2 regions of the Kitasatospora sp. NPDC004745 genome follow, and region 1 is predicted to be linked to the other one. Evidence: riboswitches for the same ligand, from Rfam matches in the RefSeq annotation. Region 1 holds a riboswitch; the other holds the start of a gene.
What was found. A riboswitch is a leader RNA that binds a small molecule or an ion and turns the genes downstream of it on or off. The one in region 1 is predicted to bind glycine.
Positions count from the first base shown of each region.

Region 1 (5,999 bases):
TCGGTGGGGGCGGCCGGGTCCAAGCTGATGGCGAAGATCGCCTCCGAGCAGGCCAAGCCGGACGGGCTGGTGCTGGTCGAGCCCGGGCAGGAGCGCGCCGTCCTCGGCCCGATGCCCGTCCGGGCGCTGCCGGGGATCGGGCCGGCCACCGAGCAGGTGCTGCGGCGGGCCGGGCTGAGCACGGTGGCCGACCTGGCCGAGGCCGGCGAGAGCGAGCTCGTCCAGCTGCTCGGGCGCTCGCACGGCGCGGGGGTGTTCCAGATGTCCATAGGGCTGGACGAGCGCCCGGTGGTGGCCGACCAGGACGCCAAGTCCGTCTCCGTGGAGGACACCTTCGAGGTGGACCTCGCCGACCGGGACCGGGTGCTGCGCGAGGTGGAGGTGCTGGCCGCCCGGTGCGTCCGGCGGCTGCGCGCGGCCGGGCGCTCCGGGCGGACGGTGGTGCTGAAGGTCCGGCGGTTCGACTTCTCGACGCTGACCCGGTCGGAGACGCTGCGCGGGCCCACGGACGACGAGGCGGTGATCACCGAGACGGCGCGCCGGCTGGCGGCCCAGGTGGACATCACGGGCGGGATCCGGCTGCTCGGCGTGGGCGTCGCCCAACTGGCCGACTACACCCAGGAGGACCTCTTCGCGCAGGCCCTCCGGGAGGAGGCCGCGGAGCACCCGGAGGCGGCGGAGGGGGAGGCCGAGGAGGAGCCGGCGACGGCCGTCCTGCGGCGCTGGCTGCCCGGGCAGGACGTCCGGCACGCGGAGCTGGGGCCCGGATGGGTGCAGGGCAGCGGCGTCGGGCGGGTCACCGTGCGGTTCGAGACGCCGTGGAGCGGGCCGGGGCGGATCCGGACCTTCGCGGTGGACGATCCGGCGCTGGAGCCGGCCCGGCCGCTGCCGTTGCGCGGGGGCGGCGAGGAGGCGGCGGGGGAGCCGGGCCCGGCCGGGCGGTGAGACGCGAAGCGGCCCCACCCGGTCCAGGGGGAGTACCGGGTGGGGCCGCATTACCGTGCCGGACCCCGGTGCGGTCGTGATGCCCTCACGACCGGCCGGGGGCCGGGCCCCCGCGCCCTGTCCCGGGGCGCGGGGGTCGGACGCCTCGTCAGGCGTCGGTCTTCACCAGCTCGGGGCCGGCGTTCTGGTCGGCCGCGCCGCCCTGGGCGACGGTGGTGGCCGGCTTGACGGTGCGGATCAGGAAGGGGACGGCGCCGGCGACGGCGCAGACCACGGCCGCGGCCCAGAACGCGTGCTTGTAGGCGTCCAGGGTGGGCAGCGTCAGCGGGATCTGCGGGGGCAGCTTCATGGTGTCGCCGGTCAGGATGGCGGCCATCACGGCGGTGCCGATCGCACCGCCGACGGTGCGCAGCACGGCGTTCATGCCGTTGGCGATGCCGCTCTGCTCCACCGGGACGGCGCCGTTGATGTAGGCCGGCATCGCGGAGAAGGCCAGGCCGATGCCCAGACCGAAGATCGCCGAGGCGGTGTAGATGTCACCCTCGCTGCTGTGCCGCAGGGCCAGGTAGGCCATCGCGACACCACCGAGGACGCCACCGAGGACCAGCGGCAGGCGCGGGCCGCGGCGGGCGATCAGCATCGCGCCGAGCGGGGCGGCCACCATCGAGCCGATGGCGGACGGCAGCAGCATCACGCCGGCGTGCAGGACGGTCGCGGTGAAGCCGTAGTGGGTGAGCTTCTCCGGGGTCTGGGCGAAGTTGCTGATCACCATGAACGAGCCGTACATGCCGAAGCCGATCAGCAGGCCGGCCAGGTTGGTGAAGGCGACGGCCGGGCGGGACATCATCCGCATGTCGACCAGCGGGTGGGCGACCTTGGTCTCGATGACGCCCCAGATCAGGGCGACGACGGCGGCCACGGCGAACAGGCCGAGGGTCTTGGTGGAGGTCCAGCCCCAGTGGTTGCCCTGGCTGACCGCGACCAGCAGCGCGGAGAGCCAGCCGGCCAGGGTGAGGGCGCCGAGCGGGTCGGCGCCGCCGTCCTTGTCGGTGACCGGGTCGGACGGGACGCGCAGGGCGACCAGCAGGACGGCGAGCAGGCCGAAGGCCAGACCCATCCAGAAGATCGACTTGTAGCTCCAGTGCTCCAGCAGGAGACCGGTGGCCACCAGGCCGAGGCCGGAGCCGACGCCCATCGAGGCGCTGATGGCGGCGACGCCGCCGGTCACCTTCTGCTTGGGCAGCTCGTCGCGGACGATGCTGATCGCCAGCGGGAGCACGCCACCGCCGGCGCCCTGCAGGACACGGGCGACGACCAGCCAGGTGAACGAGTGGGTGCTGACCGCCAGCGCCGAACCGGCGACCAGACCCGCCAGCGAGATGAGCAGCATCGGCTTGCGGCCCCGGAGGTCGCCGAAGCGGCCCAGCAGGGGAGTCAGCACGGCGGCGGAGAGCAGGTTGGCGGTCATCAGCCAGGTGATGCTGGACGCGGAGACGTTCAGTTCCTTGGCCAGCGAGGGCAGGATCGGGACGACCGCGGTCTGCACCACGCTGAACGACAGCATCGCCAGGATGAGGGCCGGCAGGACCCGGGCGCTGCTCTGCTTCTCGGCCGCGATGGTGGGCTGGGGTGCCTCACTCACGGTTGCTTCCTCCCGTACATAGTGAATGAACTGAAGTAACCATGCCGGGAGATACTTCAGAGTGTCAAATATCGATCGGTGAAGCTTTGGCAAAGTCGAAGGATCCCGGTGCCGGCGGCGGGCCGAGCGGTGCCGTCCGGGCGCAGCGCGAGGCCCCCGGACCGAGGGTCCGGGGGCCTGGTGGAGCGGGTCAGGAGGGCTGGTGGAGCCCGTCGGGGCGGCGTCAGGACAGCGGGCGCAGGGCCGCGGGGCGGCCGTTGTCGGCAGCCGGGGCGGAGCCGGGGGTCGGAGCGTGGTCCGGGCTCTGGCCCGCGGTGTGGTCCGGGGTGTGGCCCGGGCTCTGGGAGGAGGACCCGGGGGCGCCGGGAGCCGAGGTCTCGTCGTGGACCTCGACGTGCTCGCGCCGCAGCTCGTCCGTGACCACCTCCTCGGCGGTGTACCGCTCGACCACCAGGCGGACCCGCTCGATCGGGGCGAGGTACTTGCGGACCACCGGGCGCTCCTCGCGCAGGGTGACCTCCTCCACCGCCTCGGCGATGTCCTTCTCGGTCAGCGAGGCGCGCTCGGCCTCGCTCACCGGCATCCGCTCCACCCGGACCCGCTCGCGCACCACCGGGACGCGGCGCTCGACCGGCTCGCTGGTCACGTACTTGCGCAGCTTCGCGGTGCCCAGGACGTGCCACTCGGTGGTGATGTCCAGGCGCTCCTCGCGGCAGGTGATCTCCAGCGGGCCGCTGGGGGAGGAGGACGACGGGGTGTCCGCCCCGGGGGCCGGGGTGGTCGCGGGCGGGACGACCTGCGGCTTCGGCTCGACGACGGGTGCCGCCGCCGCGGCGGCGGCGACGGGAGCGAGGGTGCTGAGAGTGCGCACGCTGGCCTCCGGGGCGGTGCTGGTGCTCGTGGCGGTGGTCGGGGAGGGAGTGGGGGCGGGGGAGAGGAGGGCGGCGGCCTTCGCGGGCTCGGCCGCCGGGGTGGAGCCGAAGTCGAGGTCGGGCTGCGCGGGCCGGTCGCCCGACCCGTTGGCCGACCCGCCCTCGACGGGGGTGTCGAGGCCGTAGTAGCGGTAGAGCTGGAGCTCCTGGGCGGGCGAGAGGTGCTGGCCGACGCCGAAGTCCGGCGAGTCCTTGACCAGCGACTTGTCGTACGGGACCCGGAGCTCCTCGCCGGAGAACTCGCTCGTGGTCAGCGGGACGAAGGCGTCCCGGCCGAAGATGCCGGTCCGGACGGCCGCCCACTCCGGCTGGCCGGTCGCGTCGTCCAGGTAGACCTCGTCGACCGTGCCGATCTTGTCCCCGTTGCGGTCGACCGCCTTGTGGCCGATGAGGTCCCGGGGGTCGATGTCGGTTTGCACTCTTTCCTCCAGTGCGCTGCACCTGCGGAACTCCCGCAGGACGGCGTCGGAGCACCCGTCCCGTCCGCCACTTCACACCAAAAGCCATGAACCGGGCGGGCGCGACCGGTGCGCCGCCGGACGGGCTGCGCGTTGGGCCGTCCGGGGTACGCGCGTAGACCCCGGGTGACCTGACGCACCCGTGATCGGACGGCCTCCCGCTGGTACCCTGGGCGGCGACCGCCGAGCCCGCTCGGGAGAGTCCCCGCCGGCGGAATCCGCTGGTCGGGGCGCCGAAGGAGCAACTCCTCCCCGGAATCTCTCAGGCATCCGTACCGTGCGGGATAGGTCACTCTGGAAAGCAGGGCAGGAGCGTCGGCACGTGAGCCGGCGACACCACCCTCACCGACGGTGCAAGCCGACGGCGCGCCACCGCGTGTCGTGCGGGCGAAGCTCTCAGGTCCCGATGACAGAGGGGGAGGCCTGTCGGGTTCGTCCGCCCAAGTCGCTCCGCTGCCCGCAGCGGGGTAGGCCCGCCGGCGTGCGTACCCCCGCCGGTCCGTGACCAGGAGGCCTCGACCACATGAACGCCCAGCCGAACGCGGGACGCCCCACCGGCGCCTCGACCCTCACCGAGCTTGAGCTGGCCAGCCCCTTCGAGAACCGCCACATCGGCCCCGACGCCTCCGCGCAGGAGAAGATGCTGGCGTCCATCGGCTACGGCTCGCTCGCCGAGCTCGCCGACACCGCCGTTCCCGAGGCGATCCGCTCCATCACCGCGCTGGACCTGCCCGCGGGCCGCAGCGAGGCGCAGGTCCTCGCCGAGCTGCGCGAGCTGGCCGGCCGCAACCAGGTGCTCCAGCCGATGATCGGCCTGGGCTACTACGGCACCTTCACCCCGCCGGTGATCCTGCGCAACGTCATGGAGAACCCGGCCTGGTACACCGCCTACACGCCGTACCAGCCGGAGATCTCCCAGGGCCGCCTGGAGGCGCTGCTCAACTTCCAGACCCTGGTCTCCGACCTGACCGGCCTGCCGACCTCCGGCTCCTCGCTGCTCGACGAGGGCACCGCGGCCGCCGAGGCGATGGCACTGGCCCGCCGCGTCACCAAGGTCAAGGGCGGCGTCTTCCTGGTCGACGCCGAGACCCTGCCGCAGACCGTCGCGGTGATCCAGACCCGCGCGGAGCCGACCGGTGTCGAGGTCGTCGTCGCCGACCTGTCCGCCGGCATCCCGGCCGAGATCGTCGAGCGCGGCGTCTTCGGCGTCCTGCTCCAGTACCCGGGCGCCACCGGCGTGGTCCGCGACCTCACCCCGCTCGTCGAGCAGGCGCACGGCCTGGGCGCGATCGTCGCCGTCGCCGCCGACCTGCTGGCGCTCACCCTGCTCAAGTCCCCGGGCTCGCTCGGCGCCGACATCGCCTGCGGCACCTCGCAGCGCTTCGGCGTGCCGATGGGCTTCGGCGGTCCGCACGCCGGCTACCTGTCGGTGCGCGCGGAGTACGCCCGCTCGCTGCCCGGCCGCCTGGTGGGCGTCTCGGTCGACTCCGACGGCAACCGCGCCTACCGCCTGGCGCTGCAGACCCGCGAGCAGCACATCCGCCGCGAGAAGGCCACCAGCAACATCTGCACCGCCCAGGTGCTGCTCGCCGTGATGGCCTCCATGTACGCCGTGTACCACGGTCCGGACGGCCTGGCCGACATCGCCCGCCGCACCCACCGCTACGCCGCCGCCCTCGCCGAGGGCCTGCGCGCCGGCGGCGTCGAGCTGCTGCACGGCGAGTTCTTCGACACCGTCACCGCCGTCGTCCCGGGCCGGGCCGCCGAGATCGCCGCGGCCGCCCGCGCCAACGGCGTCAACGTGTACCAGGACGGTGCGGACCGGATCTCGGTCTCCACCGACGAGACCACCACCCGCGAGCACCTGGCCGGTGTCTGGGCCGCCTTCGGCGTCCCCGCGGTCGAGGTCGCGGAGGCCGCCGACGCGCTGCCGGCCGCGCTGCTGCGCGAGGACGAGTACCTGACCCACCCGGTCTTCCACAGCCACCGCTCGGAGACCGCCATGCTGCGCTACCTGCGCCG
Region 1 is NZ_JBIALK010000017.1:11,159-17,157, forward strand. Features, by position in the region: gene ACFYUY_RS25060 (DNA polymerase IV) at 1-945, shown strand, start outside; gene ACFYUY_RS25065 (MFS transporter) at 1,094-2,587, opposite strand; gene ACFYUY_RS25070 (PRC and DUF2382 domain-containing protein) at 2,811-3,938, opposite strand; glycine riboswitch at 4,162-4,265, shown strand; gene gcvP (aminomethyl-transferring glycine dehydrogenase) at 4,501-5,999, shown strand, end outside.

Region 2 (5,999 bases), on a different contig from region 1:
CGGCTCGCTCAGCTTCAGCGGACCGGCCGGCAGCCGGTCCAGGCCCGCCGCGATCCGGCGCAGGTCCGCCCACGGCACGCCCACCCCGCCGCCGGGCGCGTGCGGGTTCAGCCACAGACCCCAGCGCGTCCGGTACAGCGAGGCCGCGATCTCCCGCCCGGAGATGACCTCGTGGGCCCGGGCCCAGCCGGAGGCCGCCAGCTGCTCGGGCGAGGTGACGGCCGGCGCGTAGCCGTGGCCGCTGATCTCCATGTTCCCGTACTGGGCGTCCGGGCTGCCCGGCGTGCCGTGCCAGAGCAGCATCCACACCTGCCCGTCGGCCAGCGCGTGCAGCAGCTGCTCGTACGCGTCGTAGCGCTCCGGCACGACCTCGCGCAGGGCACGCTCCAGCGCGCCCGGATCCGCCCCGGGGCGCCCGGCGGACGCCTGGCCCCAGGGCCCCGGTGCACCGCCCGCTACCGCTCCCGCACTCATGCGCCCACCTCGCCGCGCCTCTTTCCTCAACCCAGCCGGCCCGTCGGCCGTCTGCACGCACCCTATGGCGCGGCACCGGCCACCGCCACGGCGACGTGCCTACGAACGAACGCCGCTCACACCCGCGCGTAGAAAGGCAGTACCCGGGCGAGCAGCCACTCGACCACCGGATCGTCGGCGAGATCGAGCAGTACGAGGTGGACGCCCCCCGGCAGCGGTGCGGTTCCCAGGGCCCGGCCGAGCGCCTCGTTGACCGCGGCCGGGTCGGCCGGGGCCGCCGGATCCAACTGGACGCCCACGAACATCACGGTCGGCTCGCCCTCGATGCTGGCCAGCGCCCGGCGGGCGGTCAACACTCCGGGGAGGAGCGACAGTTCCGCGCGGCAGGCGGCCAGGAAGTGCTCCGGGTCCTCGCCCGGCACCGGCTCGCGCAGCGCCACCCGGCCGCCGGTGGGGGCCAGGGCCTCGCCGGCGGCGTCCCAGCGGTCCTCCCGCGGACCGCGGCGCAGCTCCGCCACGCCCTGCGGCGGCACCGGGATGCCCACCGCGGCCTCCGGGTTGACGGCGATGCCGACGCCCAGCGGCAGGCCGCGGGCGAACTCCCAGGCCGGTGCCACCGCGAACGCCATCCCCGGCGCCTGCTGCAGGAACACCTCCTGCGAGGAGAAGACCGGGACGTACGGGTCACCGGCCAGCTCGACGGTCGGCAGGTCCAGCGACTGCCCCTGCGGGTCGCCGCCGGCCGGCAGCGGGATCCACACCTGGCTGCGGGCCAGCACCTCGATCACCCGGGGCGTCGCACCCGGGTCGCCCAGCGCGGCGGTCAGCACCTGCTCCAGCTCGTTGGCCGGCCACCCGCCGCCCGGCGGCGCCGACTCCGGCCCGCCCCACCCCTGCTGCTGCTCCACCGGGTACCCCATGCGCGCCTGATCCGCCCTCTGCCGCTCGGCCGCCCTGTGCTACGCCGACGCGGAGCAGTTTAGGGCCCGTGTTCGGTATCACGCGGCGTGACCGGGGCCCCTCTCCCGCCCGCGGCCCGGACGTGCCATGATGTGCGCGTTCGACGGCGCAGTGGGCCGCCGGGCCCCACAACTCCATACCGGCCGCTCGAACCCGCGCGGGAGAGCCCGGAGTACCCCCTCAGGTGGTACAGCCGGCGCCGAAGGAGCAAGTCCTCCCCGGAATCTCTCAGGCCCCCCTACCGCACGGGTTAGGCACATCTGGAAAGCGGCGCACGGCCCTGTCGCGCGCCCACCCACGGTGCAAGCCGCCATGCTGTCCTGGATGCTGGAAACAGCTGCGGGCAGGTGGGCGGTGAAGCTCTCAGGTTCGACGACAGATGGGGAGACCCACGCCGCCGCATGCCCGCGCGCAGGGGTCGGTCCCCGAGCGGGCCCGGTTCCGGCGCGTGCACCCCTGAGTGCCCCGACCGAGGAGTTCCTGGCCATGTCGTCCCTCCGCCTGACCGCGCTCGACGCGCTGCACCGCGCCCTCGGCGCGACCATGACCGACTTCGCCGGCTGGGACATGCCGCTGCGCTACGGCAGCGAGCGCGAGGAGCACCTCGCCGTCCGCAACCGCGCCGGTCTGTTCGACCTCTCCCACATGGGCGAGATCACCGTCACCGGCCCGCAGGCCGGCGAGATGCTGGACCACGCGCTGGTCGGCTTCGTCTCCGCGCTGGGCGTGCTGCGCGCCCGCTACACCATGATCTGCGCCGAGGACGGCGGCATCCTGGACGACCTGATCGTCTACCGCCTGCGCGAGGACGCCTTCCTGGTCGTCGCCAACGCCTCCAACGCCCAGCTGGTGCTGGACGAGCTGATCGCCCGCGCCAAGGGCTTCGACGCCGTCGTCACCGACGACCGCGACACCTACGCGCTGATCGCCGTCCAGGGCCCGGAGTCCACCGCGATCCTGGCGAAGACCACCGAGGCCGACCTGCCCGGCCTGAAGTACTACGCGATCCTCCCGGCCCAGGTCGCCGGCCGCGACGTGCTGCTCGCCCGCACCGGCTACACCGGCGAGGACGGCTTCGAGATCTTCTGCAACCCGGGCGACGCCGAGGCCGTCTGGCAGGCGCTGACCGCCGCCGGCGAGGGCCACGGCCTGGTCCCCTGCGGCCTGTCCTGCCGGGACACGCTGCGCCTGGAGGCGGGCATGCCGCTGTACGGGCACGAGCTCTCCACCGACCTGACCCCGTTCGACGCCGGCCTGGGCCGGGTCGTCCGCTTCGACAAGACCACCAACGAGGGCGCCTTCGTCGGCCGCAAGGCCCTGGAGAAGGCCGCCGCCGAGGCCGAGGCCAACCCGCCGCGGGTGCTGGTCGGCCTGGTCTCCGAGGGCAAGCGGGTGCCGCGCGCCGAGTACACCGTGGTCTCCGCCGACGGTGCGCCGATCGGCCGGATCACCTCGGGCGCGCCGTCCCCCACCCTGGGACAGCCGATCGCGATCGCCTACGTGGACGCGGCCCACGCCGCCCCGGGCACCACCGTCGCGGTGGACGTGCGCGGCAAGCACGAGCCGGTCCAGGTCGTGGCGCTGCCGTTCTACAAGCGCGCCCGCTGAACCCCCACTCCCCCGAAGACCCACGTCGAAGCCGTCCGCGCGGCGGCCCGCTTCGTCGTACCCGCTTCCCATCCTGGAGAATGACGCCATGAGCAACCCCCAGCACCTGCAGTACACCGAGGAGCACGAGTGGCTGACCGCCGCCGAGGACGGTGTCTCCACGATCGGCATCACCCAGCACGCCGCCGACGCGCTCGGTGACATCGTCTACGTGCAGCTGCCCGAGGTCGGCGACGAGGTGACCGCCGGCGAGACCTGCGGCGAGCTGGAGTCCACCAAGTCGGTCAGCGACCTGTACTCCCCGGTGACCGGCGAGGTCGTCGAGACCAACCAGGACGTCCTGGACGACAACGGCCTGGTCAACAGCGCCCCCTTCGAGGGCGGCTGGCTGTTCAAGGTGCGCGTCGCGTCCACCGGCAAGCTGCTCACCGCGGACGAGTACAACGCCTTCATCAAGGCCTGACCCGCTCGTGACCGGGCGGGCCGCAGCGCGGCGGCCCGCCCGCGCCGACCACCCGTCGCCCGCCACCCTTCCGAGGGCGCGCTCCGCACGGCACCCCTGATCCTCCTCCACCGGGAAGACCACACCATGACGGTTCTCAACCAGTCCCTGCACTCCCTCGACCCGGAGATCGCCGCCGCGGTCGACGCCGAGCTGCACCGCCAGCAGACCACGCTGGAGATGATCGCCTCCGAGAACTTCGCCCCGGTGGCGGTCATGGAGGCCCAGGGCTCGGTGCTCACCAACAAGTACGCCGAGGGCTACCCCGGCCGCCGCTACTACGGCGGTTGCGAGCACGTCGACGTGGTCGAGCAGATCGCGATCGACCGGATCAAGGCCCTGTTCGGCGCCGAGCACGCCAACGTCCAGCCGCACTCGGGCGCGCAGGCCAACGCCGCCGCGATGTTCGCGCTGATCCAGCCGGGCGACACCATCCTGGGCCTGAGCCTGGCCCACGGCGGTCACCTGACCCACGGCATGAAGATCAACTTCTCCGGCAAGCTCTACAACGTGGCCGCGTACCACGTGGACGAGAAGACCGGCCAGGTCGACATGGCCGAGGTCGAGCGCCTCGCCAAGGAGCACCAGCCGAAGCTGATCATCGCCGGCTGGTCCGCCTACCCGCGCCAGCTCGACTTCGCCGAGTTCCGCCGGATCGCCGACGCCGTCGGCGCCCTGCTCATGGTGGACATGGCGCACTTCGCCGGCCTGGTGGCCGCCGGGCTGCACCCCAACCCGGTGCCCTACGCGGACGTGGTCACCACCACCACCCACAAGACCCTGGGCGGCCCGCGCGGCGGCGTCATCCTGTCCAAGGCCGAGTGGGCCAAGAAGATCAACTCCGCGGTCTTCCCCGGCCAGCAGGGCGGCCCGCTGGAGCACGTGATCGCCGGCAAGGCCGTCGCCTTCAAGGTCGCCGCGTCCGAGGAGTTCAAGGAGCGCCAGCAGCGCACCCTGGACGGCGCCCGGATCCTCGCCGAGCGCCTGCTCCAGGCCGACGTCGCCGAGGCCGGCGCCTCGGTGCTGTCCGGCGGCACCGAGGTCCACCTCGTCCTGGTCGACCTGCGCAACAGCCAGCTCGACGGCCAGCAGGCCGAGGACCGGCTGCACGAGGTCGGCATCACGGTCAACCGCAACGCCATCCCGAACGACCCGCGCCCGCCGATGGTTACCTCCGGCCTGCGCATCGGCACCCCGGCCCTCGCCACCCGCGGCTTCCAGGCCGAGGACTTCCGCGAGGTCGCCGACATCATCGCCGAGGCGCTCAAGCCCGCCTTCGACGAGACCGTCGCCGCCGCGCTCAAGGCCCGCGTCACCGCGCTGGCCGAGAAGTACCCGCTGTACCCGAACCTCTGATCACTCCGGTGATCGCCCGGGCGGGGTGACCGGCCTCACCCCGCCACGGCACCTGGGACCCCGGGGCACCGCGCACACTGGTAGGTGCGCGCGGTGCCCCGACCCGTGTCGTCCCCCGCCCGCCCGTACTTCCACGAGACCAGACAAGGACGTCCCCCGTGGCCATCAGCGTCTTCGACCTCTTCTCCATCGGCATCGGCCCGTCGAGTTCCCACACCGTCGGCCCGATGCGCGCGGCCCGGATGTTCGCCCGCCGCCTGCGGTCCGAGGGCATGCTGGACGGGGTGACGAGCGTGCGTGCCGAGCTGTACGGCTCGCTGGGCGCCACCGGCCACGGACACGGCACGCCGAAGGCCGTCCTGCTGGGCCTGGAGAACAACTCCCCCCGCACGGTCGACGTCGACCAGGCGGACAAGGACGTCGAGCGGATCACCGCCGAGAAGCGGATCAACCTGCTCGGCGACCACCCGATCGACTTCGACCCCGACACCCAGCTCGTGCTGCACCGCCGCCGCTCGCTGCCCTACCACGCCAACGGCATGACCCTCTGGGCCTTCGCGGCGGACGGCACCACCCTGCTGGAGAAGACCTACTACTCGGTCGGCGGCGGCTTCGTCGTCGACGAGGACGCCATCGGCGCGGAGCGGGTCAAGCCCGACGACACCGCGCTGCGCTACCCCTTCCGCACCGGCGAGGAGCTGCTGCGGCTCACCCGGGAGACCGGGCTGTCGATCTCCGGCCTGATGCTGGAGAACGAGAAGGCCTGGCGCTCCGAGGAGGAGATCCGGACCGGCCTGCTGGAGATCTGGCAGGTCATGCAGGAGTGCGTGCGGGCCGGCATGTCCCGCGAGGGCATCCTGCCCGGCGGCCTCAAGGTCCGCCGCCGGGCCGCCGCGGCCGCCCGGGCGCTGCGCGCCGAGGGCATCGGGCCGGCCAACGCGATGGAGTGGGTGACCCTCTACGCGATGGCGGTCAACGAGGAGAACGCCTCCGGCCGCCGGGTCGTCACCGCGCCGACCAACGGCGCGGCCGGGATCATCCCCGCCGTCCTGCACTACTACCTGAACTTCATCCCGGGCGCCGACGAGGACGGCATCGT
Region 2 is NZ_JBIALK010000012.1:54,184-60,182, forward strand. Features, by position in the region: gene ACFYUY_RS20465 (enhanced serine sensitivity protein SseB C-terminal domain-containing protein) at 1-474, opposite strand, end outside; gene ACFYUY_RS20470 (enhanced serine sensitivity protein SseB C-terminal domain-containing protein) at 591-1,394, opposite strand; glycine riboswitch at 1,583-1,688, shown strand; gene gcvT (glycine cleavage system aminomethyltransferase GcvT) at 1,921-3,042, shown strand; gene gcvH (glycine cleavage system protein GcvH) at 3,131-3,505, shown strand; gene glyA (serine hydroxymethyltransferase) at 3,632-4,900, shown strand; gene ACFYUY_RS20490 (L-serine ammonia-lyase) at 5,059-5,999, shown strand, end outside.
Region 2: another riboswitch for glycine. It lies ahead of gcvT (glycine cleavage system aminomethyltransferase GcvT); the one in region 1 lies ahead of gcvP (aminomethyl-transferring glycine dehydrogenase).